3 regions of the Martelella sp. FOR1707 genome follow, and region 3 is predicted to be linked to each of the others. Evidence: predicted binding sites of a transcription regulator. Region 3 holds the regulator's gene; each other region holds the start of a gene.
The links. The regulator LexA, encoded in region 3, represses DNA repair genes until DNA is damaged. The targets are predictions, from matches to a motif close to TGTTCNNNNTGTGTTCNG.
Positions count from the first base shown of each region.

Region 1 (9,698 bases), on a different contig from region 3:
GGCCGTCCATAAAGCCGCCCAAACGCGGCATTGAAGCGCCGGACGCTGCCGAAGCCGGCGCGCGCCGCCACCTCCGCGACCGGCAGCGCCGTCTCGTCAAGAAGCCGTTTCGCCCGGCCGATCCGCAGCGTCTGCGCCGTCTGCAATGGCGAGGCGCCGACATGAACGGCAAAAAGCCGCGACAGATGCCGCGCGCCGACGCCAAGGCGTTCGGCAAGGTCCTCCACCGTGCCGGTATCCAGCGCCCCCTCCCCGATCAGCTTCAGCGCCCGCTCGACCGTGGTGCGCGTACCGTTCCACGCCGGCGAAAACGGTGCGGTTTCCGGCCGGCAGCGCAGGCATGGCCGATAGCCCGCCCGCTCGCATGCGGCCGCCGTCGGGAAATAGCTGACATTCTTCGTCAGCGGCTGCTTCACCGGACAGACCGGCCGGCAATAGATCATCGTCGTCCTGACCGCAGTAAAGAACCTGCCGTCATACGCTGGATCACGCGCCTGCCGCGCCGCTTCACATGTGTCGAAATCTAACATGGGTCGATGTTAGCAGCAGCCGATTTACGAGGCGAGCGTGATGTCATGATGAGGTCCGAAAACGGCCGGGCGGACCGCCGACATGGCGACTGAAGGCGGTGCTGAAAGTGCTTGCGGAGCTGTAGCCGACTTTCTCCGCGACCTCATCCAGCGAGTGGCCGCCGCCCCTGAGCAGATCCTTAGCGAGGCTCATGCGCCAGGCAGCGAGATATTCCATCGGCCGGGTGCCGAGCGTGCGGGCAAAGCGATCAAAGAAGGCCGAACGCGACATGCCGGCGACGCGGGCAAGGTCCGGCACGGTCCAGGCCTGGTCCACCGCGCCATGCATGGCCCGAAGCGCTGCCGCAATCCGCGGATCGGCAAGCCCCCTGAGCAGACCGGGCAGTGTCCTTTCGGCGGGCACGGCCCGGAGCGCCTCGATCAGCAGGATTTCGACATAACGTTCGAGAATGAGGTCTCGGCCGGCATTTTCCTGCGCCGCCTCCTCCCCCACGAGGCGGACGAGCTGCGCAAGCCGCGAAACGCCGCGGATATGGATCATGCGCGGCAGAAGTGAGACGAGAAGGCCGGCATCGGGCGAGGCAAAGCTGAACCAGCCGCCAAACTGCCGTAGATCGGCCGGCCCGTCCTGCCGTCCATAACGGACCGGCAGGTCGGACGTCGGATTGGCGTGCGGATCGATGAAGACCGGATGCGCCGGTTCCATGCCGGACATGGTGAAGGCGGGCGTCGTGGACAGCAACACGAAATCCCCCTCCTCGAGTACCACCGGCTCTTCGCCATCAACAGCGAGGCGGCAGCGTCCCTCAAGCACCGCGCAAAACCCCGGCTGGCCGAAGGCCGCATAGCGCACGGCCCAGCGGCCGGCACCACTAATGCCTTTCGAAAACACCGCGCCGGGCCTCAGAAGCCGGACAACATCGGAAAGCGGATCCGCCATTATGGACTATCTCAAATTAAAACCGGACTAATGATCGAAGATAATCCGATTAACGCAGGTTATATCGATCCCGTCAACACAGGAGATCGACATGAAAACCATTCTGATTACCGGTAGTTCATCCGGTTTCGGGCTTGAGACCACCCGCCACTTCCACGCCGAGGGCTGGAACGTCATCGCCACGATGCGCCGCCCGCGCCCGGCGCTTTTTCCCGCGTCACAGCGCATCTGCGTGCTGGCGCTCGATGTCACCGATGCTGACAGCATCGCTGCTGCCATCGAAGCGGCCGGTCCGATCGACGTCCTCGTCAACAATGCCGGCATCGGCGTTGTCGGCGCCTTCGAGGCAACGCCGATGGCCCATATCCGCAAGGTGTTCGAAACCAACACCTTCGGCGTGATGGCGATGACGCAGGCGGTTATCCCCGGCATGCGGGCGCGCGGAACCGGCATGATCGTCAACGTCACCTCCAGCGTGACGCTTTCGCCGATGCCGCTCGCCGCCGCCTATACCGCCAGCAAGCAGGCGATCGAGGGATTTACCGGCTCGCTCGCCCATGAACTCGGCGCCTTCGGCATCAGCGCGAAACTGGTGGAACCCGGCTATGCGCCGACGACACAATTCGCCGCCAATACCGATATCCCGGTCATGGACCTGATTCCCGAAGCCTATGCGGACTACGCCGCCCCCATTTTCGCAGGTTTTGCCAACCCGCCGCTAACGACAAAGGAAAGCGATGTCGCCGAGGCGGTCTGGCGAGCGGTGCATGACACATCGGGCCAGTTGCGCTTTCCGGCGGGCGCGGATGCCGTGGCATTGGCGGAGCAGGCCTGAGAGTAGGACGGACTGACGTAATGAGTACGGTGTGAGGATGGTGCCGGTCAGGAAAACGCAGGCTTTCCGAGTGACCATTCCAGCACAGCATTCTGAACATGGAGCAGGAAGGTTTTGGCCTCTGTCACCCGACATCGTGGATGCATCATGGCGTCCGCCGAGACCTCCCGCCCTCTTGCGACCGGCGGACACGGAATGAATTCGACGTTCCCACCGAGTGAATTCAAAACCGTACCTGTGATCTGATAGGGCAACACAGCATCCCCCGCGTCGGTCGGCCAGCAATCGGTGACGATGATATCCGCATCCTTGAGCTCAGCCATGTCCGTGCTGGCCCGAAAGCGTCCGCCTGCGCTGTGGGCGGCATGCCAAGCCTCAGGATAAAGCTGCACCACATTGATCGGAGCCACCCGCGACAGTTCGATCCATGAGCCCAGAATATTGGCCTCAGGCGCAACCACCACGACCTTAATGCCGGCGAGTTGGTGGTGACGATGCCAGTAGAAGGCAAGATCTCCCAGCGTCTCACACGGGTGGTTCTGCCGTGTGCGTGCATTGATGACAGGAGCCTTGGCGGCGGTGGCAAGATCCTGCAGGAGGGTGAGATCAGGCGCACGGGCGATGAGAATATCGAACCAGTTGTCGAGATAGGCTCCGATATCCTCCGTCGCCTCTCGCGCCCCGAGCACCAGCGGAACGCGCACGCATTGCCCGCCCATACCGACGATGCCGAGCTCAAAAGCAGATATGTTGCGCCATCCGCCATCATTGACGATGAGCGCAGCCCTTGTGCCCGAAAGACTCTGCGGCAGATCACGGCCTGCTATTGCTAAGGCCTCAGCGCGTTCGACCAGCGCCTCAATATCGAAAAATGTCAGGTCTTCAAGGGAAATCAGATCACGTTCCGGTGTCATCTTCCTCTTCGCCTCCGTCATGCGGTAAAGCTGGGCATGCTAGCCGGGCCAGATGACAACGCCAAGTCAAGATACATGCCCAGTCTTTCGTCCGTGCCACCACCGGTCACGCGCATCACAGTTGAAAGGGAGGTAAGATGTTCCCTTTTCATTCTCATCCGATCCGCTATATCATCCGCCCATGCAGGATGAATTTTCGGCCATATTTCCGCTTCAGCGCGGCCGGGTGCATGATGCTTCCGGCCCCGGCGCGCCTTTCTTTGCCGCAGCGCTTTCCGGCGTCACCGGCGGCACGGTGCTGTGGATCAAGCCGTCATGGTTTGCCGAGGAGATCAATCCGGTGGCGTTTTCGGCGTTTTTCGATCCGCGCGAAATCATCCTGGCGCGCACCGCCGACCAGACGGAAACGCTGGCCGCCGCCGAAGAGGGCCTGCGTTCGGGCGCCGTCGGCCTCGTCGTCATGGAGGTGGACAAGCCGATCGAGCTCACCCCGGGACGCCGGCTGCAACTTGCCGCCGAAAGCGGCCGTAGCATCGGGCTTTCGCTGCATCCCGAAGGCGCCGGCAATCAGGCGGCCACCACGCGCTGGCTCTGCAGACCGCTGTTTTCCGCTTCCGACTCGACTCTGCAGGAGTGGTCGATTATAAAGAACAAAACAGGAACAAATAACAGTTGGGCAGTGCGTTGGGATGAAACGGCGCGTCGTATCCATATGGTTTCAGAGACTGCCGAGCGAGCGGGTTTTAAGGGCCCGCCCGGTTGATGGCCCTTTCGCCGTCACGCTGAGCGAGGGCAATCATGACCGGCTTCACGACCTCAACCGGGAGGCCGAGGGCCAAGGGCTGGAGCGCGGCATGGGGCTTGCCGATGCCCGCGCCTATGTGCCGGATCTCGTCACCCGCCCAGCCGATATCGACGCGGACCGGCGCTTCCTCGTGATGCTCGCCCGCTGGGCGACGCGCTACACGCCCCATGCCGGGCTCGACGGCGAGGACGGGCTGGTGCTCGACATCACCGGCGCATCCCACCTTTTCGGCGGCGAGGCGGCGATGCTTGAAGACATGAAGGAGCGGCTTGCCCGCGCCCGGCTTTCCGCAAGGATCGGCATCGCCGATACCCGGGGCGCGGCCTGGGCGCTTGCCCATTTCGCCCCCGGCATTGCGCCGGAAGGCAAGACCAGCGCAGCACTCGGCCCGCTTTCGGTCTCTGCACTGCGCATCGATGAAAAGACCGCGACGGCGCTGAAGCGCCTTGGCCTCAACACCATTGCCGACATGACGGCCCTGCCCCGCGCCACCCTCGCCCGCCGCTTCGACATGGGCCTGATCGAAAAGCTCGAACAGGCGCTCGGCACACGCGGCGAGGCCGTGTCGCCGCTTTCCGGACCGCCGCATTATGGCGTGCGGATGAGTTTTCCAGAGCCGATCGGCCTTGTCGATGACGTGATGGCAGCCCTTGCCCGCCTGCTGGACACGCTCTGCCTGCGGCTGAAGAACCGGGAGGCCGGCGCGCGCGCCATTATGCTGTCCGTGGAGCGCGTCGACCAGACCCGCCAGACCGTCACGCTGCGCCTCGCCCGCCCGATGCGCGATGCGCCGCGCATTCTGCGCCTGTTCGAGCGTCCCGTGGGCGAAATCGACGCCGGTTTCGGCATTGAGCGGATCCGGCTCGAGGCGCGCGGCGTGGAAGGCCTGCCCGCCGAGCAGATCGGCGAAGGCGGGCTGGTGGAGGGCGAGGCGCTGGACGACCTCGTCACACGGCTGGGTGCCCGCATCGGTCTCGACAACATCGTCCGCTTCCAGCCGGTGGCGAGCCATATTCCCGAGCGCGGCTTTACCGAAAACCCCGCCGCCTATGGCCGTGTGGATGCCGAATGGCGCATGGACCAGCCCCGCCCCTTGCGCATGTTCCCGCCCGAGCCGGTGACCAGCGACGCCGCCCGCCGCCCGCCCTCGCGCTTTTCCTGGCGGCGCATGCGGTTCGAGACGGCTGCAAGCAGCGGGCCGGAGCGGATCGCGCCGGAATGGTGGCGGCCGGACGAGGCCTGGCGCTCGGGGCTTCGTGATTACTGGCGGGTGGACACCCGGCAGGGGCTGAGGCTGTGGATGTTCCACACCCCGCAGGCCCCCGGCTGGTTCGTCCATGGCCTGTTCGCCTGAGGCCCGGCCATGGATTATGCCGAGTTATGCGTCACCACCAATTTCACCTTCCTCACCGGCGCCTCGCATCCGGAGGAGATGGTGATCCGCGCCGCCGAGCTGGATCTTGCCGCCATCGCCATCACCGACCGCAATTCGCTCGCAGGCGTGGTCCGCGCCTTCCGGGCGCTGAAGGAAATCAGGCGCAAGATCGAAAAACAGGCCGAGGAGCAGTCGATCCGGCTTTCGACCCATATCGATCCCTCCTCGCGCCAGCCGGCCGGCGATGCCAAGTCCATTGCCCTGCCGCCGATCCGCCGCCTGCCACGCCTGATCGTCGGCTGCCGGCTGGTGCTCGCCGACAGCCCCGTCGATTTCGTGGCGTTGCCGAAGGACAAGCCGGCCTATCAGAAACTCGTGCGGCTCCTGAGCCTCGGCAAGCGCCGCGCGCAAAAGGGCGAATGCCTGCTTTACCTCCGTGACATGCTGGAAGGCGCCGATGGCTCCATTCTGATCGCGCTGCCGCAGGGGCTGGAGCAGAAGGCGGAAGCGACAGACCATATCACCCAGGCGCACCGCCGCTTTCCCGGCCATGTGTTCACGGGTGCCGCCCCGCGCTATGACGGTTCCGATGCCGCCTGGTTCAAAACCCTCACCGCCCTTTCGCACAAGGCCGGCGCGCCGATGGTCGCAGTCGGCGACGCGCTGATGCACCACGCCAGCCGCCGCCAGCTCGCCGACGTGCTGACCTGCATGCGCCACCACATCACCATCGATGCCATCGGCCATCTGGCACTGCCGAATGCCGAGCGGCGGCTGAAGCCGGCCGCCGAAATGGCGCATATCTTCCGCGACCACCCCGCCGCCATCCGCCGCACGCTGGAGATCGCCGCCCGCCTCACCTTCGATCTCACCGAGCTTTCCTTCAACTATCCGGCCGAAGTCGCCCATGGCGAGGCGCCGCAGGCCCGCCTTGCCCGCCTCACTTGGGAGGGGCTGAAACGACGCAATCCCGAAGGCATACCGGCACGCAACCGGGAGCTTGCGGAAAAGGAACTGGCGCTGGTCGGCGAGCTCGGCTACGCCGCCTATTTCCTCACCGTCCACGACATCATCGCCTTTGCCCGCAGCAAGGGCATTCTCTGCCAGGGCCGCGGTTCGGCGGCCAATTCCATCCTCTGCTATGCGCTCGGCATCACCGATGTGAAGCCGGAGATGATCGGCATGGTGTTCGAGCGCTTCGTTTCCCGCCATCGCGGCGAGCCGCCGGATATCGACGTCGATTTCGAGCACGAGCGGCGCGAGGAGGTGATCCAGCACATCTACAAGACCTATCGTCGCGAGCATGCCGGGCTTTGCGCCACCGTCATCCATTTCCGCTCACGCGCGGCGATCCGCGAGGTCGGCAAGGTGATGGGGCTGTCGAACGATGTCACCGCCGCCCTGTCCGGACAGATCTGGGGCATTTCCAGCAAGGGCGCCGAACCCGAACGGCTGAAGGAGGTCGGCCTCGACCTTACCGACCGCAGGCTGACCCAGACGGTGCGCCTGATCGGCGAGATCATCGGCTTTCCCCGCCACCTATCGCAACATGTCGGCGGCTTCGTCATCACCGAGGACCGGCTGGACGAGCTCTGTCCCATCGAAAACGCGGCGATGGAGGACCGCACCGTGATCGAATGGGGCAAGGACGATATCGACGCGCTCAACATCCTCAAGGTCGATGTGCTGAGCCTCGGCATGCTGACCTGCCTGAAGAAGTGCTTTGATCTCACCGCGCGCCATTACAACCGCCCGCTCACCATCGCCGATGTGCCGCAGGAAGATGAAGCGACCTATGACATGCTGCAAAAGGCCGATGCCATCGGCGTGTTTCAGGTGGAAAGCCGGGCGCAGATGAACTTTCTGCCCCGCATGAAACCGGCAACCTTCTACGATCTCGTCATCGAGGTCGCGATCGTGCGCCCCGGCCCGATCCAGGGCGGCATGGTGCAGCCCTATATCCGGCGACGGCTGGGGCACGAAAAGGTCACCTATCCGAAGGAGGAGTTGCGCGGGGTTCTCGAAAAGACCAAGGGCGTGCCGCTGTTTCAGGAACAGGCAATGCTGATTGCCGTGGTCGCCGCCGGCTTTTCGCCGGAAGATGCCGACCGGCTGCGCCGCTCGCTCGCGAGCTTCCGCCAGATGGGCACGATTGGCGAATTCGAGACGCAATTCGTCAACGGCATGCTCGACAACGGCTACGAGCTCGATTTCGCCCAGCGCTGCTTCGCCCAGATCAAGGGCTTTGCCGATTACGGCTTTCCCGAAAGCCATGCGGCGGCCTTTGCCATGCTCACCTATGTCTCAGCCTGGCTGAAATGCCATTATCCGGCGGCCTTCGCCTGCGCGCTGCTGAACTCCCAGCCGATGGGTTTCTACGCTCCGGCCCAGATCGTGCGCGATGCCCGCGAGCATCAGGTGGAGGTGCGGCCGATCTCGGTCAACCACAGCGCCTGGGACTGCACGCTGGAGCGCCGCGCCGACGGCGCCTATGCGCTGCGCCTCGGCTTCCGCCAGATCAAGGGGCTGAAAAAGGAAGATGCCGTCTGGCTGGAGAACGCGCGCGGCAATGGCTATCAGACCCCGGAAGACGTGTGGCTGCGCGCCGGGCTGATGCCGGCGGTGCTGGAGCGCCTTGCCGAGGCCGACGCCTTTGCGGACGCCGGGCTGTCGCGCCGCGATGCGCTGTGGCGCGTCAAGGCGATCCGCGCGCCCAAACCGCTGCCGCTCTTCAACGATCCGATCGACGGCGAGCATATCAGCGAACCGGATGTCATCCTGCCGACGATGAATCTCGGCGAACAGGTGGTGGAGGATTATGTCGCCACCCGCATGAGCCTGCGCGCCCACCCGATGGAGATTCTGCGCCCGAAAATGCCCGGCCTGACGCTGCATTCGGCGCTGGCGACAACTGCGGAAAAACGCGTCAGCGTCTCAGGCCTCGTCATCACCCGCCAGCGCCCCGGCACGGCATCCGGCGTCATCTTCCTGACGCTGGAGGATGAAACCGGCGTCTCCAACGTGGTCGTGTGGAACAAGGTCTACGAACGCTTCCGTCGCACGGTGATGGGCGGCCGCCTGCTGAAGGTCACCGGAAAGCTGCAGCGCGAAGGCGTGGTCGTCCACGTGATCGCCGAAACCATCGAGGACTGCTCCTGGCGCCTCTCCGAACTCGGCCACCCGATGGACGACGCCATCGGCATCACCGATCCCAAAGCCGACGACACCCCGCGCCGGCCCAAGCTCCAGCCAAGGGCGCATCATCCGCGCGAGCAGGCCAAGAAACTGTTCCCGAGCCGGGATTTTCATTGAGGTTTCACTCGATATCGCGGCATTAAATACCTCGGCTAGCCATGAGAGGACATAAACTTGAAAACCCTTATCGCTTTCGCGGGCCTGCCCGGCACGGGCAAAAGCACCATCGCCAGGGCGCTTTCGGCCAAGACCGGCGCGGTCTATCTTCGTGTCGATGAAATCGAGACCATCATGCTGGCGCATGATCCCGACCGGGAAATCGGATCGGAAAGCTATGAGATCCTCGCCGCCCTCGCCGTTTCCAATCTTACGCTCGGCCATGACGTCATCACCGATTGCGTGAATCCCTGGGCGCTGACGAGAGAGATGTTCGCAGGTGCTGCCGCGCGGGCTGATGCCCGCTTTCTGGGGGTCGAGGTCACCTGTTCCGATCCCGCCATGCACCGTCTGCGCGTCGAAGAACGCCCGATCGATATACCCGGCTGGAAAAAGCCAACATGGCAGGACGTGATCGCGCGCGACTATACAGACTGGTCCATCGCCGATATCCGCATCGACACCGCCGGAAGCAGCGTCGAACAGGCCGTTTCGCAAATTATATCGAAGCTTTGAGGCATATGACCGGAAGCGAAGCCGGACAGGGTGCCTCAGTACATCGACTTCCGGTAGCTATCCTCGAGCCCCTCATCCAGCCTCTTCATCTCCTCCGGATCCTCCGGCGCGGCGTCGATCTGGTCGAGGATGATCTTCACCAGCGACGGCATTTCGCTGCGGTCCTGGCGGCTTTCCGGGTCCCAGAGTTTGGAGCGGCGGAAGGCCTTGGCGCAGTGCAGGAAAACTTCCTCCACATGGACCGCGATCGCGGTCAGCGGCAGACGGTCCTTCACCGCAAGCAGCGCGAGCAGGTCGGGATCGCGTGTGATCACGGCCCGGCCGTTCACCCGCAGCGTGTCGTCGAAGCCCGGGACCATGAAGATCAGGCCGACCGAGGGATTGGCGAGGATGTTCGACTGGGTGTCGAGCCGGTTGTTGCCGGGCCGGTCG
Region 1 covers NZ_JBAKFP010000002.1:277,423-287,120, reverse strand. The annotation lists gene V6765_RS05200 (bifunctional transcriptional activator/DNA repair enzyme AdaA) at 1-530, opposite strand, end outside; gene V6765_RS05195 (AraC family transcriptional regulator) at 574-1,470, opposite strand; gene V6765_RS05190 (SDR family oxidoreductase) at 1,562-2,305, shown strand; gene V6765_RS05185 (ornithine carbamoyltransferase) at 2,353-3,219, opposite strand; gene V6765_RS05180 (ImuA family protein) at 3,401-3,982, shown strand; gene V6765_RS05175 (Y-family DNA polymerase) at 3,909-5,378, shown strand; gene V6765_RS05170 (error-prone DNA polymerase) at 5,388-8,711, shown strand; gene V6765_RS05165 (AAA family ATPase) at 8,769-9,266, shown strand; gene V6765_RS05160 (pyridoxamine 5'-phosphate oxidase family protein) at 9,302-9,698, opposite strand, start outside.
Region 1: V6765_RS05180 (ImuA family protein) is a predicted target of LexA. The motif match lies at 3,358-3,375, and genes of this name have one in related genera.

Region 2 (9,698 bases), on a different contig from region 3:
GCCGATCCGCTCCACCGCGTGGCCGGAGCGTGAGCCCCAGTTGTCGCGTGTGGCATCGGAGCGGTTGCCCTGGGCGCGTTTCCAGCCGGGCGTGGCATAGGTGTTGGAAAACGGCTCTGCCCTGTCGAAGCGCGACTGGCCGTAGCCGCCATAGGAAACCTCGGTCTCGCCAACTTCGACATGAGCCTCCGGCAGCTCATCGAGAAAGCGCGATGGCATTGTCGATTGCCAGAGCCCGTGAATGCGGCGGTTGGACACGAACCAGATATGGCAGTGGCGCTTGGCGCGGGTGATGCCGACATAGGCGAGCCGGCGCTCTTCCTCCAGCCCGGCGCGGCCGCTTTCATCCAGCGCGCGCTGATGCGGAAACAGACCTTCCTCCCAGCCCGGCAGGAACACGGTCTTGAACTCCAGTCCCTTGGCCGAATGCAGCGTCATGATCGAGACGGCGTCGAGATCCTCGTTGTTGTCGGCGTCCATCACGAGCGAGACGTGTTCGAGGAAGCCGCGCATGCTCTCGAAGCCCTCCATGGAGCGGATCAGCTCCTTGAGGTTTTCGAGCCGGCCCGGCGCTTCCGCCGACCGGTCGTTCTGCCACATCTCGGTATAGCCGCTTTCATCGAGAATCTGCTCGGCAAGCTCGGTATGGGGCGTCGTCTCCAACAGGTCCTGCCAGCGATCGAACTGGGTGACGACGTCAAACAGCGCCTTGCGCGGTTTCGGCTTCAGCTCGTCGGTGTCGATCAGCTCGCGCGCGGCCGCCAGCATCGGAATGTTGCGGGCGCGGGCATAGTCGTGGACCTTGCGTACGCTGGCATCGCCAAGGCCGCGCTTCGGCGTGTTGATGATTCGCTCCAGCGCCAGATCATCGGCCGGCTGGCAGGTCAGGCGGAAAAACGCCATGGCGTCGCGGATTTCGAGGCGCTCGTAAAAGCGCGGGCCGCCGATGACGCGGTAGTTGAGCCCCAGCGTGACAAACCGGTCCTCGAATTCGCGCATCTGAAACGATGCGCGCACCAGGATCGCCATGTCGTTCAGCGCTTCGCCCTTCTTCTGGTACTGCTCGATCTCCTCGCCGACCGCGCGGGCTTCCTCCTCGGAATCCCAGGCGGCATGGACCTGCACCTTGCTGTCGTCGGGATCGGTGCGCTCGGTGAACAGCGTCTTGCCGAGACGGCCTTCGTTGTGGGCGATCAGATTGCCTGCGGCGCCCAGAATATGCGCGGTCGAGCGGTAATTGCGCTCCAGCCGGATCACCTTGGCGCCCCGGAAATCCTTTTCGAAGCGCAGGATATTGTCGACTTCCGCCCCGCGCCAGCCATAGATCGACTGGTCGTCATCGCCCACGCAGCAGATATTGATCGGGCCTTCGTCTCCGCTCGGGCGCTGGGCGAGCAGCCGCAGCCACATATATTGCGCGGTGTTGGTGTCCTGGTACTCGTCCACCAGAATGTAGCGAAAGCGGCGGTGGTATTCCTTGAGAATATCCGGGTGCTGACGGAACAGCTCGATCGGGTGCAGCAGAAGATCGCCGAAATCGCAGGCGTTGAGCGTCTTCAGCCGGTCCTGATAGGCCTGATAGAGCTCGCGGCCGCGGCCATTGGCAAAGGCGCGGGCATCGCCTTCCGCGATTGCTTTTGGCGTCAGGCCCTTGTTCTTCCAGTTGTCGATCATGCCGGCGAACTGGCGCGCCGGCCAGCGCTTGTCGTCCAGCCCCTCGGCCTGGATCAACTGCTTGAGCAGCCTGAGCACGTCGTCGGTATCGAGAATGGTGAAGTCCGATCTCAGCCCCGCAAGCTCGGCGTGGCGGCGCAGGAGCTTGACGCCGATCGAGTGAAACGTGCCGAGCCAGGGCATGCCCTCGACCGCGCCGCCCACCAGCGCGCCGATCCGTTCCTTCATCTCGCGCGCGGCCTTGTTGGTGAAGGTGACGGCGAGGATCTGGCTGGGATAGGCCTTGCCCGAGGCCAGGATATGGGCGATGCGGGTGGTCAGAACCCGGGTCTTTCCGGTGCCGGCCCCGGCAAGCACCAGAAGCGGTCCCTCCGTGGTTTCCACGGCATCGCGCTGCTCGGGGTTCAGTCCTGAAAGATAATCGGGCGCATCCGGCGCGCGGCGCGCGGCCATCGCCCTTGCGGCAAGGCCGGAGCGGGCGGGCGCTGCGGGCTGCGGCGCGTCGTCTTCGTCGAAAAACGGAATATTGTCGTCACCTTGAGTCATGAGGCCAATCTAGTGGCTTGCATGCCAAAGGTGAAGGCGGCGCGGGAAATGAGAACAAAAAAAGCACATCCCCGGCAATGCCGGCCACCGATTACGCGCCGCCGGGCGGAGGTAACATTACAATTTGGTGAGGTTTGATCTGGCGACTTGCGGAGGCGGAAACGATAACGATACTTCGGTGACAGGAATCCCGCCCCAGTTGCCAGTCCGAGGTCATGAATGCGTCTTTATCAACAGCTTGCCGTCAGTCTCGGCGTTCTGGCAGTCGGGGCCGCGGCCTGGCTCTATTTCGCGCCGGACGGCCGCGCGCTTCTAGCCTCGGTTGGAATTGTCGGAAATCAGGACGCAGCCACACCCCCGTCCGGCGGACGGGGCGGCGGTTTCGGCGGCGCCGTTCAGGTTGTCACCGCGCCGGTCACGATCGGCACGGTCAACGACCAGCTCACGGCGATCGGCAGCGGTGCGGCGATCCAGTCGGTGACGCTGCTGCCGGAACAGGCCGGCACGATCACCGAGATCAGCATATCCTCCGGCGACAGGGTGGAGAAGGGCGACGTCATCGTCCAGCTCGATGACCGCGAGCAGGTTCTGGCGCGCAATCTTGCCGAGGTCGCGCTTGAAAGCGCCGCCCGGCAGGCCGAGATCAACCGCAAGATCAGCTCTTCCATTTCCAATCTCGAAGTCTACAACGCCGAGATCGCCGAAAAATCCGCAAAGCTCGATCTCGAGACAGCTGAACTCGACCTCGCTCGCCGGCAGATCGTCGCGCCGATTTCGGGCGTCGCCGGGATCGTCGGCGTCAATGTCGGCGACTATGTCACCACCTCCTCGGAGATCGTCACCATTGACGACCGCTCGGCGATCCTCGTCGATTTCGACGTTCCGGAGCGCTTCGCCACCGCCGTGACGCCCGGCGCGCCGGTCGAGGCAAGTCTGGTCGCAGCGCCCCAGAAGCGCTTTGACGGCGTGGTCGAGGCGGTCGACAACCGGATCGATCCCGCAAGCCGCACCTTCACCGTGCGCGCGCGCCTCGATAATGACAATGATGCGCTCAGGGCCGGCATGTCCTTCGACGTGACGATGCGGTTTCCCGGCGATGAATATCCGGGCGTCGATCCGCTCGCCATCCAGTGGGACTCTGAAGGGTCCTATGTCTGGCGCATTGCCGACGGCGCATCGCACAAGGTCCGCGTCCGGGTGATCCAGCGCGATCCCGATCTGGTGCTGGTCGATGCCGCGCTGGAAGAGGGCGATCCCGTCATCATCGAGGGCATCCAGCGCCTGCGCGAGGGCGGGGCGGTGCGTGAGGCGAACGCGGAGGCGTCGTCATGAGCGAGGAGGTCCCACCCGGCGACAAGCACGACGAGGCTCAGGAGACAGGCGTAGACCATGCCACCGAGCATGGCTTCACCGCGCTCTTCGTGCGCCGGCCGATCATGGCGCTGGTGTTCAACGCGCTGATCGTGGTCGCCGGCCTTGCCGCCTATTTCGGCGTCGAGGTGCGCGAACTGCCGGATGTCGACCAGCCGGTGATATCCGTGCGCACCACGTTTTCCGGCGCATCGCCCGAAACGGTGGACCGCGAGGTCACCGACGTCATCGAAGGGGCAGTTGCGCGCGTTTCCGGGCTGAAGTCGATGTCCTCGCAATCGCAGACGGGTTCCAGCCGGGTGACGCTCGAATTCAGCAAGGATACCGATATCAATGTCGCCTCGATGGACGTGCGCGATGCCGTCGGCCGGGTCGAGGGGCAGTTGCCGGATGACGCCGACGAGCCGCGCATCGTCAAGGCGGATTCGGATGCGCAGCCGATCCTGCGGCTGGCGGTCACCTCATCCACGCTCGATATCGATGACCTGACCAAATATGTCGAAGACAATATCGAGGACAGGCTTGCCGCCGTGCAGGGCGTCGCCGATGTCGCGGTCTATGGCGACCGCGAAAAGATCTTCCGCATCGATATCAATCAGGCAGCGCTTGCCAGCCGCGGTCTGACGGTTGCCGATCTCGCCAATGCGCTTTCCGACATGTCGTGGGACGTGCCGGCCGGTTCGCTCACCAGCACCACCCAGGCGCTTGGCGTGCGCGCGACAGCCGACCTCACCACGCCGGAACAGTTCGCCGATCTGAAGGTCGCCGACAATGTCCGCCTCGGCGATGTGGCGACCGTCGTCTTCGGTCCGGATACGGCGGCGACCGCGCTGCGCTACAACGGCCAGCCGGGCATCGGTCTCGGCATCGTGCGTCAGGCCAAATCCAACACGCTGGAGATATCGGAGGGCGTGCACAGGGTCGTCGACGAACTCCGGCCGAACCTGCCGGAAGGCACCACGATCCGGGTTTCGAGCGACGACGCGGTGTTCATCTCCGGATCGATCGAGGAGGTGGTCCGCTCGCTGACGCTTGCCGCGCTGATCGTGGTGGCGATCATCTTCCTGTTCCTGCGCGACTGGCGGGCGACGATCATTCCGGCGATCACGCTGCCGGTGGCGCTGGTCGGCACGCTCGCCGCGATCTATCTCGCCGGCTTCTCGGTCAATATCCTGACCCTGCTCGCGATCGTGCTCGCCACCGGCATGGTGGTGGATGACGCAATCGTGGTGCTGGAAAACATCGTGCGCCTGCGCGCGCTCGGCATGGGCCCGCGCGCGGCCGCCGTGCTCGGCACCCGCCAGGTCTTCTTCGCGGTTATCACCACCACGGCAACCCTTGCCGCCGTGTTCGTGCCGCTTTCCTTCCTGCCGGGGCAGGCGGGCGGCCTGTTCCGCGAATTCGGCTTCGTGCTCGCCTTCGCGGTGATGCTGTCGTCCTTCGTGGCGCTGACGCTCTGCCCGATGCTGGCTTCGCGCATCCTGGTCCAGCATTCCGAGACCCGACCCGGGCTTGCTACCCGGTTCGGCAATGGTTTCAACCGCTTATACGCGCATTCGCTGCGCTTTGCGCTGTCCGCCCCGCTGGTGGTGCTCTCCTTCGGCGCGTTGCTGATGTTCGGCGCCTATCTCGCTTATACCAACATTACCAACGAACTTCTGCCGCGCGAGGACCGCTCGATGCTGCTGATGCGGGTCTCGGCGCCCCAAGGCGTCAGCCTCGATTATACCCGCGACCGCATCCAGCAGGTCGAGGAGCGCCTGCAGCCGCTGCTCGACAGCGGCGAGATCGAAAGCGTGTTCTCGATCTCCGGCTTCGGCAGCAACACCAATAGCGGCTTCATGGTGATGACGCTGGCCCCCTGGGGCGAGCGCGAGCGGGTGCAGAGCGCGATCGCCGGCGATGTCAACATGGCCGCCGGCCAGATACCGGCCGTGCGCGCCTTCGCCTTCCAACCCAATTCGCTGAATATCCGGGGCGGCGGCAACGGGCTCAGCGTCGCGTTGGTGGGTTCCACGCATGAGAAGCTCGCGGTCGCCGCGTCCGAAATCGTGGCCGCGATGGAAGCCGACCCGATGTTTTCCGCCCCGCGTCTCAGCAACGACGCCTCGCAGGCACAGCTTGCGCTGACGCTCGACCGCCGCAGGGCCGACGATCTCGGCATCGATATCGCCGGATTGTCGCAGGCGCTCCGGGCGCTGCTCGACGGACGCTCGGTCGGCGAGGTGTTCATCGATGGCGAATCCTATGACGTGCAGCTTCGCTCCGACACCCGCAAGGTCGATGACCCGACCGATCTCAGGAACATATTCCTGAAGGCAGGCGACGGCCGGATCGTGCCGCTGTCCACCATCGCCACGCTGGAGGAAAAATCGATCGCGCCGACGCTGGAGCGCGAAAACCAGCAGCCTTCGGTTTCACTGTCATCCAGCCTCGGGGAGGGCGTCGCGTTGGGCGAGGCCTATCAGCGGCTGGTCGAGATCGCGGAACCGCTTCTGCCGCCCGGCGCCCATGTCGAGGCACAGGCGGAAGCCGCCGCGCTCGATGAGAACGCCTCGGGCATGACAATGGTGTTCGGCTTCGCGATCATCATCGTGTTCCTGGTGCTGTCGGCCCAGTTCGAAAGCGTGTGGAGCGCGCTGATCATTCTGGCGACCGTGCCGTTCGGCATTGGCTGCGCGGTGATCGCGATGCTTCTGACCGGCACCAGCCTCAACATCTATTCCCAGATCGGGCTGGTGCTCCTGATCGGGGTGATGGCCAAGAACGGCATTCTGATCGTCGAGTTCGCCAACCAGCTCCGAGACCGGGGCGAGGGTGTGCGCGACGCGATCGAGCATGCGACGCTTCTGCGTCTGAGGCCAGTGATGATGACGATGATCTCGACAGTGCTCGGCGGCATTCCGCTGGTGCTGGCGTCGGGTGCGGGTGCGGAAGCGCGGATCGCGCTCGGCTGGGTGATCGTCGGCGGGCTCGGCTTTGCGACCATCGTGACGCTCTATATCACGCCGGTGGCCTATCTGATCCTTGCCCGGTTCTCGAAACCGAAGGTCGATGAGGAGCGCCGTCTGAACGCGGAGATGCACGACGCGACATTGCTCGGCCACCATTAGCATCGGCCGGAAATCGTCATGCGCTGCTTGCGGAATCATCCGCCATGCTGTTGTTATGGGGACCGGCCGGGTGCACCGGCATTTCGAGAACAGAGGGGAACACCATGATCAGGACCATCGCTATTGCTCTTTCGGGCACGCTGCTGCTTGCCGGATGTGCGTCGACAGGCGGCGAGGACGTCGCGCCGCAGGAAGTGTCGGTGACGAATATTTCCGTCTCCGATCCGGGCGCCTACATGGACAGCCAGGAGCAGGCGTTCCGCGACCAGCTCAAGGATACCGGCGTGACGATCATCCGGACGCCGAAATATATCGCGCTGATCTTCCCGTCCTCGATCACCTTCGAGACCGACAAATACGATATCGTTCCCGAGTTCATTCCCGCGCTCGATACCGCGGCCGCGCTGCTGCGCAAATACAGCGCCACCGATATCGACGTGAACGGCTATACCGATTCCACCGGCTCGGATGCCTATAATCTGAAACTGTCGCAGCAGCGCGCCAATGCTGTCGCCGGCGCGTTCATCCAGCGCGGTATCAGCCCCCAGCGCATTCTTCCCGTGGGTTACGGCAAGGCCGATCCGGTGGCGAGCAACGACACCGCCGATGGCCGCGCCAAGAACCGCCGCGTCGAAGTACGGATCGCGCCGCCGGCAGCAGCGGGCGCCACGGCCGCCGCGCCGGTCACCGCGGCGCCTATGGCCAATTGAGGCGGCTGCGCTATCTTGACAACATGTGCGGCTGATTGTGGGATTGCCTGCGAGAAGCCGCACATTAGCGCCATATGATTGCCGCAAAGAAACGGCTTCAACGTTGGCGAAGCTTTCAACTCTGAGGGACACCATGCTGAAGAAAATCACCATCGCAGCCGTAGGCCTTGCCTTCCTTGCCGGCTGCACGACGACTGACCCGTATTCGGGCCAGACCGTCAACAACAACACCGGAACCGGCGCGCTCGCCGGCGGCGCGCTTGGCGCGCTGGCAGGCCTTGCCGTGGGCGGCGACGCCAAGGGGGCCGCGATCGGCGGCGCGCTCGGCGCGATCGCCGGCGGCGGCATCGGCGCCTATATGGACAACCAGGAGCGGGAATTCCGCCAGGCGCTCGCCGGCACCGGCGTTTCCGTGGTCCGCAACGGCGACATGCTGACGCTGATCATGCCGGGCAACGTTACCTTCCCGACGGACGGATACACGATCCTGCCGAATTTCTACTCGACGCTGAACGCCGTTTCGACCGTGCTGCGCAAGTACGACCGCACGGCGGTCAACGTCAACGGTTACACAGATTCCACCGGTTCGGTCGAATACAACCAGCGTCTTTCGCAGGATCGCGCCAACAGCGTCGGCAACTATCTGATCCAGAGCGGCGTCAGCGGCAACCGCATCTCCGCCGTCGGCTTTGGTCCCTCGAACCCGATCGCTTCGAACAGCACGCCTGAAGGCCGTGCCCAGAACCGTCGCGTCGAGATCCAGATCTCCGCCGTCAAGATGTAACGGCAAAAGGCGGCCGTCGGGCCGCCTTTTTCGTATCGTACTTCGTGAAAAGAGGTCGCGCACGGCGCGGCCTTTTTGTTTTACCGCAGCCTGAGATTGACGGGCATCCTGCCGGTCGCATCGTCGGCGATATAGATATGGATCTTCACCGCGGGTGCGATCGAGCGGGCGGCGCGTTCGCTCTGGCTGGAGAGCAGGCCGACCAGTTCGCGGGCCTTGTAGCGCCCCTGGAAACGCGCGTAATCGGCGAGCTTCTGGGCGGCTTCCTGCAGCGGGTTGAGGCCGCCGCGGCGATCAAGGGGGAGAGATTGGCCTGACATCATTCCGAAACGCTGTTTCCTGGTCACGTCTATCCTCATACGCAAGACACTCAAGGATTTACCGGCGGTTTGGAGCGCGTTGGGGCGAGGTGCGGCTATTCGAACTTTCGCTGTTCTTGCTTTCCAAAACCTTACTCTCAAGCGTAAGGCGGAAACCTTTCAAAAGCCTTTACGAAAAACGCCGGCCCGTTATCGGGGCCGGCGTTTTATTGTTCTAAACAGCAGAGATATGCCGCTAGTTCATGGCTTCTACTGCAGGCTTGCCCAGCAGCTCACGCCGTTCTGCTTCAGCGCCCGGCAGGCGCGTACGGCCTCCTCCTGATCGGAGAAGCCGCCGAAGCGGGCGCGGTAGACCGACTGGCCGCCGGTATTGTAGGCGAGCGCGAAGGGCTCGGATCTGTCGAGCGCGCCGCCGGCCTTGCCCTTGGTGTTGGCGAGAAGCGCCCTGGCGGCTTCGGGGGTGGCGGCAGTGCCGACCTGAACCACCCAGCCGCGCGACGCGCGAACCGAGCCGGTCTTGATCGAGGTGTCGGGCTCGGACGCCTCGGCGGCCGGAACGATCGCCTCGCCCACCGCATCGGCCACGCCGTCGGCGGTTTCGAGGATGTCCTCGACGCTCAGTCCGTCATCATTGTCAGGCGCCTTGCGCGCGCTCGGCACCGGAACATTGGCGATCAGGTCGGCCTGCGGTCCGGAGAGCGCTGCCGGGGTTGCAACGGCCGTGTTGTCGTTGGCATAGGCGAGCGCAACGCCGCCGGTCTGGCTCGTGGGTCGCGCATAGGGGATCGGACCGGTCTTCGGGAACACCATGGCGGCCGCGACGATCGGGCCGCCGCTGCTCTTGGTGCGGGCGATCACGAACTGCTTGCGGCCATTGGAGGCCTTGGGCAGGTAGGTGGTGATCAGCCGGGTTGCCCACTTGTCGCGGCTGGCCGATGTCGCGCCGCCCATGACCACAGCGACGATCGAGCGGTTGCCGGAAATGGCCGAGGTCGCGATATTGAAGCCCGAAGCATTGGTGTAGCCGGTCTTGATGCCGTCGACACCCTTGACGTTGCCGAGCAGATGGTTGTGATTGCCGATCGTGGTCTTGCCGTATTTGAAGCTGCGGGTGCCGAAATATTTATAGTACTGCGGAAAATGCTGGCGCAACGCGATGCCGAGGCGGGCCTGGTCGCGC
Region 2 covers NZ_JBAKFP010000002.1:594,022-603,719, forward strand. The annotation lists gene V6765_RS06720 (ATP-dependent helicase) at 1-2,220, opposite strand, end outside; gene V6765_RS06725 (efflux RND transporter periplasmic adaptor subunit) at 2,440-3,552, shown strand; gene V6765_RS06730 (efflux RND transporter permease subunit) at 3,549-6,704, shown strand; gene V6765_RS06735 (OmpA family protein) at 6,809-7,414, shown strand; gene V6765_RS06740 (OmpA family protein) at 7,548-8,198, shown strand; gene V6765_RS06745 (hypothetical protein) at 8,279-8,545, opposite strand; gene V6765_RS06750 (D-alanyl-D-alanine carboxypeptidase) at 8,768-9,698, opposite strand, start outside.
Region 2: V6765_RS06720 (ATP-dependent helicase) is a predicted target of LexA. The motif match lies at 2,271-2,288, and genes of this name have one in related genera.

Region 3 (9,698 bases):
TGCTGACGAAGGACAGCTACCAGCGGCGCGGCATGATGGAAGGTTTCGAGCGGGTCATCGCGCTGATGCAGACCGAGGTCCCGCCCGGCGAGCGTGCGGCGGCTATCGTTCTGGATGTTCTGGCGGAGAAGGGCTCTGCGAAGTAGACCGTCCGGCAGCGCCTGCTTCCCACTGGATACAGAAAAGGCCGGTCGCTGGACCGGCCTTTTGTCTTTTCGCCAAGCCTTGATCAGCGCTTGGAGATGTCCACGAAATCGCGTTCCGGGGCGCCGGTGTAGAGCTGGCGCGGGCGGCCGATGCGCTGTTCCGGATCCTCGATCATTTCCGCCCACTGCGCGATCCAGCCGACGGTGCGCGCGAGCGCGAACAGCACGGTGAACATGGTGGTGGGAAAGCCCAGCGCCTTCAGGGTGATGCCGGAATAGAAGTCGATATTCGGATAGAGCTTCTTCTCGATGAAATACTCATCCGTCAGCGCGATCTTTTCCAGCTCCATGGCGACGTCCAGCAGCGGATCGTCCTTGATGCCGAGTTCCTTGAGAACCTCATGGCAGGTCTTCTGCATGATCTTGGCGCGCGGATCGTAGTTCTTGTAGACGCGGTGGCCGAAGCCCATCAGGCGGAAGGGATCATCGCGGTCCTTGGCGCGGTTGATATATTCCGGGATGCGATCGACCGAGCCGATTTCCTGCAGCATGTTGAGCGCCGCCTCGTTGGCGCCGCCATGGGCGGGGCCCCACAGGCAGGCGATGCCGGCCGCGATGCAGGCGAACGGATTGGCGCCAGACGAACCGGCCAGACGCACGGTCGAGGTCGAGGCGTTCTGCTCGTGATCGGCATGCAGGATGAAGATGCGGTCGAGCGCGCGCGAAAGGATCGGGTTGACCTTGTATTCCTCGCACGGCGTGGCGAAGCACATATGCAGGAAGTTGGCCGCATAGCCGAGGTCGTTGCGCGGATACACGAAGGGCTCACCGACATGGTACTTGTAGGCCATGGCCGCGATCGTCGGGATCTTGGCGATCATGCGGATGCTGGCGATCTCGCGCTTGTAGGGATCGGAGATGTCGATCGAGTCGTGGTAGAAGGCAGACATGGCTCCGACGGCGCCGCAGATGATGGCCATGGGATGGGCATCACGGCGGAAACCGCTAAAGAGCCTCGTGAGTTGATCGTGAATCATCGTGTGATGGGTCACGCGGAAGTCGAAATCCTTCTTCTGCGTGGCCGTCGGCAGTTCGCCGAACAGCAGCAGATAGCAGACTTCCAGGAAGTCGGCGTTTTCGGCCAGCTGATCGATCGGGTAGCCGCGGTGCAGCAGAATGCCGTTATCGCCATCGATATAGGTGATCTTGGATTTGCACGAGGCCGTCGAGGTGAAACCCGGATCGTAGGTGAACATGCCCGACTGCTTGTAGAGCGAAGCGATGTCGATGACTTTCGGGCCGAATGTGCCTTCTTCCACCGACAGCTCAAGTTCCTTGCCGTCGAGTTGCAGTTTTCCAGTTTCCGTCATCCTGTCCTCCAAATTTCCGGCGCGAATACGCTGTCGAAGCCAATCGGGATTTTCATTAGCTATAGGATTGGCAAGGTGTTGCCAAGCCGACGAAGCCGCGCGGCGGGTGATGAGTAATATCTGCGTTTAGCAAGTTTTACGGGGTTTAGAAAAGGAAAATTTTGCTTCTGCCGCCAGCGCTTGCATTGCAATCGATTAGCATTGGCCACAACATGTAAAAGTTGTGGGGCGGCGATTGTGGATGCGTGGGAGCGGGGCAGGCACGAGCGAGATAGACAAGGCGACGGGCTTGCGCGCCGGAGCCGACCGGCTTCGCGCGCGTTTCAGAAGGCGCCAACCGCAAGGCGAGCGCGAGGCTGGTTTTGACGGGCGAGACGCGGGCCGGGCAGGGCGGTTCGATATTGCCGCCTTGTGGCGCGAAGAGCAGGCTTTCGGCCGGCCGTTTCTCATGGTCCCGGTGGCGCTGGCAGCCGGAATAGGCTGGTGGTTTTCGCTCGACGAGAGCCCGTCTTCGCTGGGCCTTGGCATCTATTGCGGTCTGGCGGTGTTCGCGGCCGTCTTGCTGCGCAATGGCAGAGGCTTGCTGCCCGTCGTCAGCGCCTGCATTGCATTGTTTCTCTGCGGTGCGCTGCTTGCGGCGCTGGAGACGGCGCGGCGGGCCACGGTGATGCTCGATTCGCCGGTGACCACCCATATCACCGGCGTCGTCGAGAGCCGCGAGCCGACGGAAACCGGCTGGCGCTATGTTGTGCAGGTGACGGCGACGGACGACCCCGTGATCCACCGTCCGCCCGAGCGCGTCACGCTTGTCGCCCGCGGCAATTTGCCGCCTGTCGGCATCGGTCACGCCATTCAGGGGCTTGGCCGGTTGCTGCCGCCTTCCGCCCCGGTCATGCCCGGCCTGGTTGATTTCGGGTTTCTCTCCTATTTCGACGGCATCGGCGCGGTGGGCTTTTTCTATGGGCCGCCAAGCGATGCCGGTCTTGTGCCCGCGCCGGGGCTCAGTGCAAGGGCGGGTTTTGCGATCGAGCGGATACGCGATGGCATTGCGGGTCGCATTCGTGCGGTGCTTGCGGGTGACACCGGCGCTTTTGCCAATGCGATCATCACCGGCGAGCGCCGGGCGCTGAGCGACGACATGCTCGATGCGCTGCGCAATGCCGGCCTTGCCCATATCATTGCCATTTCCGGTCTGCACATGGCGCTGGCCGCCGGCATCTTCTTCTCCAGCCTCAGGCTGTTACTGGCGCTGTCGCCGCGCGCGGCCGAGGCGATTTCGACGAAGAAGATCGCGGCGGCCGCTGCGATTGCGGCGGCACTGTTCTATCTCTTGATCTCGGGCATGCAGGTGTCCGCCGAACGCGCCTTCATCATGCTGGCGGTGATGCTGGCGGCGGCGATTTTTGACCGTCCGGCGATCAGCCTGCGCAATGTGGCGCTCGCCGCGCTCGTGATCCTGATCGTGACCCCCGCCGAAGTGGTGGGGCCGGGCATGCAGATGTCCTTCGCCGCCACGCTGGCGCTGATCGCGGGCTATGGCGCATGGCAGCGCCGGCCCGCTGACGGGTTTCGCCAAAGTCGCGGGCCGCTCCGCTGGCTCTGGATCGCAGCCTCCGGTATCGTGCTCACCGCGCTGATTGGCGGGCTGTCGACGACGCCGTTCGCCATCCATCATTTTTCCCGTATCGCGGGCTACGGGCTGCTTGGCAATCTGCTCGCCATGCCGGTGGTCACCTTCGTGGTCATGCCGGCCGGGCTTTTATCGCTCATCGCCATGCCGCTCAATCTCCACGCGCCGTTTCTGATCGTCATGGGCTGGGGGCTTGATTGGGTCATGCAGGCCGCGACTTGGGTCGATAGCCTCGGCGGCGCGTTCACCACCGGCCGTGCCCCGAAGGGGTTTCTGCTGCTGTTTCTCGCCGGCTTCCTGCCGCTCGTGTTGTTGCGCACGCGTCTGCGTCTCTTCGGTGTGATTCCGATAGCGGTTTCCTTCGCGCTGATCTCTTGGCCGCCCGAGCCTCCGCCGCCGCAAATCCTGGTGGCTGGCGACGGCGATCTCGTGGCGATCGTCACCGGCGATGTCGCGGCGCTCACCACGAAGCGGCCGCCATCCTTCGTGTTCGAGCAGTGGGAAACGGCGCTCACGCTCGCGGAGACGCTGCCGCCTGTTGAGGAAAGCGTACTGGCGCTGAATGAGGAAGATCGTTTCGCGCGGCTCGAAGCAGCGGATATGGCGAGCGCCGCGCGGGCGCTCAGCGATACGATCACCGAAGCCGGCCGGACGCCCGGCATCTTCCGCTGCAAGAAAGATGCGTGGTGCTATGCGACCATGATGGGCCGCAGGATCATGACGGTCGACCGGCCGGCCTTTGCCGGCCTTGCCTGCGACAATGCCGATATCGTCGTCAGCCGTTACCGCCCCGGATTCCAGACCTGCCGTTCCGGCGCATACCTCGTCACGCCAGCAATGCGTCGCCAGCACGGCGCCTTTCAATTCACGCTGCCGCCGGCCGACCGTCGCGATATGGACGACGGCGACATACGGCGCTCGGTCGCGGAGCCGGGCAGGGTCGGCGAACCCGATCAGCAGGCAGGTAATGCCAATCCGTTGCCGGGAGGCATCGCGGATGCGAAGGCGCAACCGCCCCCGTCAGCCAAACCATCCTGCGGCCCGATGACGATCTCAGTCAGCACATCGGTCAGAGCATTGACCCGCCCGTGGAACAGGCACCGGCTTTATGACTGGCGCTCCGGCGAATATCTGCCGGTCATCTCGGTTCCTGAGACGCTCACCTTCAGTGGTAACGACGGATCAGGCCGACCAGCTTGCCCTGCACCTTGACCTGGTTTGCCGAAAAGATACGGGTCTCGTAGGCCGGATTGGCCGCTTCCAGCGCGATCGAGGCGCCCTTGCGGCGGAACCGCTTCAGCGTCGCCTCCTCGTCATTGACGAGCGCCACGACGATATCGCCGGGCGAGGCGGTGGAGATATTGCGGATGATCACGGTGTCGCCGTCGAAAATCCCGGCCTCGATCATCGAATCGCCCTGCACCTCCAGCGCGTAATGTTCGCCCGCGCCCAGCATTTCCGCCGGCACGGTGATCTGATGGGTATTTTCCTGGATCGCGGAGATCGGCACGCCGGCGGCGATCCGGCCCATGACCGGAATCCCCGCCGAGCCGCCGTCATTGGCGCTGGCCGGCGCCTTCGGCTCTTCCTGCTTCTTGCCGAGAGAGCCCTCGATCACGCTTGGCGAGAAGCCCCGGCGCGGCTGCTGGCCGATCGCGCTGTCCGGCATGCGCAGGATTTCGAGCGCGCGGGCGCGGTTGGGGAGCCGGCGGATGAAGCCGCGTTCCTCCAGCGCGGTGATCAGGCGGTGAATGCCGGATTTCGACGCGAGGTCGAGCGCCTCCTTCATTTCGTCGAAGGACGGCGGAATGCCGGTCTCTTTCATCCGTTCATGAATGAAATACAGCAATTCCTGTTGTTTGCGTGTCAGCATTTCCTGCCCCTGGCCCTTCGAAACAAATCCAGAACGAATATACATGTTCTCACTGTGTTCCGCAAGTGCGCGGAAGCGCTTGCGACGCAGGGGCTGTGCTGCGCGTTCGCGGCCACTGTCCCCGGTCGCGGCGAATCGGCAACCAAGGCCGGGGTTTGGGGCAGCGGTCACTTTTCCCAGGGCTTCCTCCGACGGGGCGCAAGCGGCTTCAGCGGGTGGCGCGCATAGGGCGTCGGCTTTCCGAGTGCTGCGGCGACGACGCGATAGGCGCGGCGATAGTTGAACAGGCCGCCGATGAAGAACAGGACGCTGCCGACCAGATATTGCCACGCCAGGAAACCATCGAGCAGGGTTTCGTCGCGCTCGCTGGCAAGCGTCCAGAGATAGGGGATCGAAGCGACGGCAAAGAGCGCCGAGCCGACCACGAAGGTCAGCGCGGTCAGGTTCATCATCTGCAGGGTGACGAGATCGTCGGCCTGGACGATCTGGATGACGTTGATCACCGCGCCGATCACGAACAAGACGCTGCCGATGATGAAGCACCAAGCGCCGGCCTTGGGAAGGTCGACGGAAGACAGGAAGAAAATACTGCCAACCACGAACAGCACGGTTCCGAAGACATAGGTCCACGCCGCCCAGGCCTCCAGCCTGTCCCACAGCGTTTCCGGGGCGTTGCGCTGCCTAGCGTAAACGAAGACCTCGATCAGGTCATGGCCGGTCACGAGCAGATAGATCAGCGATCCGAAGAAGAATATCCAGGCGCCAAGATCGGCATAGGCCGAGAGCGCCGGAAAGAAGCAGATGCTGCCGAAAATGAAGATCAGCCCACCGGCCTGGTAGGCCATCGCGTTGATCGTCTCCCAGCGGAAATTCTTTCGCTTAGCCGGCGTATCGGCAATCACGTCATGAAGACGCGGTCGATTGACGAACATATGCGGCATGCGGTCCCCCGAGATTGATACGCCTGGCGCTTGGCCGCGTTTTAACGAAGCGGGGAAGGAAAATCAAAACCGGCTGAAAAACAAATGGTGAGAGCGCAGGGGTTCGAACCCTGGACCTACTGATTAAAAGTCAGTTGCTCTACCGGCTGAGCTACGCTCTCCCGAGCCGGATGCCCGGCTGAAAGTGGGCGGAACATAGAAAGGGTCTTATCCAAGGTCAACCCGGAATCTCGCCGCCAAAGCGATAATACGGCGGTTTTCGGCGCGCGGAAAGGTGATTGGATTTGACCGGTCATCTGGTTTAAGACCCGCGGACGCATTCCGCGGCCATTTTCGTCGCCGCGGGAATGGGGCGCGGACATCGCCCGCGCCCGATTTCTTAGGTGTTGGAGCAGGTTTCTTGTCGATTGGCGATATTTCCCTTCTGAGCGCGCTTCTGGCCGGCGCGCTGTCCTTTCTTTCGCCCTGCGTGCTGCCGCTGGTGCCGCCCTATCTCTGCTACATGGCGGGGATCTCGGTCGACCAGTTGAAGGGCGGCGGCGAAGCCAAGCCGGCAAGCCAGTGGGCGGTGCTGCTGCCGGCCTTCTTCTTCACGCTCGGATTCGCGACGATCTTCGTGGCGCTCGGCGCGGGCGCGTCCACCATCGGACAGCTGCTGCGCCAGTATATGGATATTCTGAGCAAGGTCGGCGGCGTGATCATCATTTTGATGGGCCTGCATTTCCTGGGCGTGCTGCGGATTTCGATTCTTTCGCGCGAGGCGCGGTTTCACGGCGGCGGCAAGCCGGCAAGCGTGACAGGCGCCTATATTATGGGGCTCGCCTTCGCCTTCGGCTGGACGCCGTGCATCGGGCCGGTGCTGGGCGCGATTCTCGCCGTGGCCGCCACCAAGGCGACGGTTTCGAACGGAGCGGTTCTGCTGGCGGTCTATTCGCTCGGCCTTGCCGTGCCGTTCTGGATCGCGGCCTATTTCTCCGGCGCCTTCATGCGGTTTCTGACGCGGTTTCGCAAACATCTGGGCGCTGTCGAGAAAATCATGGGCGTGCTGCTGATTCTCACCGGCGTCGCCTTTCTTTTCGGCTTCATTGCCGATATGGCGATCTGGTTTCAGCAGACCTTTCCGGTGCTCTCGCGCATCGGCTAGCTGCCCGCCACCAAGCGACCGGAGCCATGGCCGATATTCTAGCACTGCTTTTCCCGTTCTTCGGGCTGATCGTCATCGGGTTCGGCGCGGCGAAGATCTTTCGCCATCCCGAAGAAGGAACCGCCTGGCTCAATATCTTCATCATCTATGCCGCCCTTCCGGCGCTGTTCTTCAAACTGGTCTCGCGCACGCCGTTCGAGCAACTGACGCGGCTCGATTTCGTGTCGATCGATCTTGCGGCGACCTATTCCGTTTTTCTGTTACTGTTTGCCATCGGCTATCTGTGGAAGAAGAACGGGGTGCGGGAAACGACCATCCAGGCCTTTGCCGGCAGCTATGGCAATATCGGCTATATGGGGCCGGGGCTTGCGCTGCTGGCGCTGGGGGAGGAGGCTGCCGTTCCGGTGGCGCTGATCATCTGCTTCGAAAACGCGGTGCATTTTATCGTCGCGCCGACGGTGATGGCGACGGCCGGCGGCGGGGGAGGGCGTTCGCTGGTGCGCCATATCGTGCTGCGGGCCCTGCTTCACCCGTTTCTGGTGGCAACGGCACTGGGCTTTGCTGTCTCTGCATCCGGGTTCGCCATGCCGCAGGCCTTCAGCCGGCTGGTAGATTATCTTGCCCAGGCGGCAGCGCCCTGCGCGCTGTTTGCCATGGGCGTCACGCTGGCGCTGAGGCCGGTCAGGCGGGTGCCGGCGGAAATCAACTATATCGTGCCGGCAAAACTGATCCTCCACCCGCTGGTGGTCTATCTGTTCATGATGGTCCATGGCGGGTTCGACCCGCTCTGGGTCAAGGCGGCGGTGCTGATGGCTGCGCTTCCGACGGCGACCAACGTCTTCGTCATCGCTCGCCAGTACGGCATCTGGTATGAGCGCGCCTCGGCGACAATCCTGATCTCGACAATCGCATCGGTGGCGACGCTCGGCGTGTTGCTGGCGTTGATCGGAGCCGATGCGATTCCGTTCTAGATTCGGCGTCTAAAGACATCTAAAACAATAACTTATGCCGGTTTTCTGACGTTATCCCGCAAACAGCGCCTTGATGCCGCGCATCGGCTGCACGCCCTCGCGCATGGCGAACTGGCGTAGCGGCGGCACAGCGGAGAGCACGTAGAGCCCGGCCGAGCGTGCGAGCTGCGCCGGCAGGAAATCGGCCAGCAGCGAACGGTTCAGAAGGTCGACGCTTGCCGTCCGGCTCCAGACATCGGACTTGCGCAGGAAATCATAGCGCTCGCCGGTGCGTGACGAGATGGTCGAGCCGTCAATGCCGTCCAGCATGCGCGAAAGCCGCATGATATCGCGCAGGCTGAGGTTCAGCCCCTGCGCGCCGATCGGCGGAAAGGCGTGCGCTGCCTCGCCGACAAGCGCCATCCGGCCCTTGCCGAAACGGTTTGCAACCAGCGAGGAGAGCGGCCATTTCTGCACCGGGCCATTGATTTTCACCGCGCCCAGCAGGAACTGCATGCGCTCCTCGATCGCCGCGGCGATTTCCTCCGGCGGGCGGTCAACCATGGCCTCCGCATCGGCCGTCGCCATGACCCAGACGAGACTGGAACGGTTGGCTTCCGGCAGCGGAACCTGGGTGAAGGGGCCGTTGCGGGTGTGGAACTCGGTCGAGATATCGCCGTGCGGCAGGCCGTGTTCGAAATTCAGAACGACGGCGGACTGTTTATAGCTCCATTGCCGGGTGCCGATATCGGCGCTTTCGCGCACCTTGGACCTGCGGCCATCGGCACCGACGACCAGCGCTGCATTGAGGCTGTCACCCGAGGCGAGCGTTATCGCGACTGCATCCTTGCCGATGTCGATATCGCTTGCGGCCTCGCGGAACTGGGTGATGTTGGCCTCGTTCTCGACGGCTTGCGAAAGCTTTTCGACCAGCACCGTGTTCGGAATATTGTAACCGAAGGCCTCGAGGTCGATCTCGGCGGAGCGGAAGCTGACGGTCGGCGCGCGCAGCAGGCGGCCGGTGCCATCGATAATTCGCATGGTCTTGAGCGGCGCGGCGCCGGGTTTGACGTCCTTCCACAGGCCCAGCCGGTTGATGAAGGCGATGGAGTGGTCCATAAGCGCGGTGGTGCGGTGGTCGCCGCTGCTTTGGGCGGGCGCCACCAGGGCGACATGGCGCCCCCCACGCGCCAGCGACAGCGCCGTAATCATACCGGCAGGTCCGCCGCCGATCACTGCAATTTCATGCTCCGCCATAATCGAGCCTCGTCATTTGTTGTGATACCGATATAATGCGGCAAGGCTGTTTCTGCTGCGAAAAATTCTGGAAAGCCAAGATTTTTTTCGCGCATCGCATCCATCTGGTGCATTCTTGACCGAAATTCGGTAGGCATGCCGGATCGTCCGGCGGAAAAGGCCGGCAACGCACGACGCAGCAAACGGATATCGAATGGGATTGTTCACTCAGCGAAAAGTGCCATATGCGGAAATCAGGGCTTTTTCCGTCCATATCCTGACGGCCTCGGGCTCGTTCCTGGCCTTTCTCGGGGTCGTGGCCGCCGCCGAGGGGCGATTCGTGTCGATGTTCTGGTGGCTCGGGCTGGCGCTGCTTGTCGACGGCATTGACGGGCCGATCGCCCGGCG
Region 3 covers NZ_JBAKFP010000010.1:79,807-89,504, reverse strand. The annotation lists gene lpxB (lipid-A-disaccharide synthase) at 1-146, shown strand, start outside; gene gltA (citrate synthase) at 230-1,516, opposite strand; gene V6765_RS22610 (ComEC/Rec2 family competence protein) at 1,806-4,358, shown strand; gene lexA (transcriptional repressor LexA) at 4,312-5,019, opposite strand; gene V6765_RS22600 (YrhK family protein) at 5,187-5,960, opposite strand; tRNA gene V6765_RS22595 (tRNA-Lys) at 6,046-6,121, opposite strand; gene V6765_RS22590 (cytochrome c biogenesis CcdA family protein) at 6,361-7,104, shown strand; gene V6765_RS22585 (AEC family transporter) at 7,131-8,075, shown strand; gene V6765_RS22580 (UbiH/UbiF family hydroxylase) at 8,127-9,311, opposite strand; gene pcsA (phosphatidylcholine synthase) at 9,505-9,698, shown strand, end outside.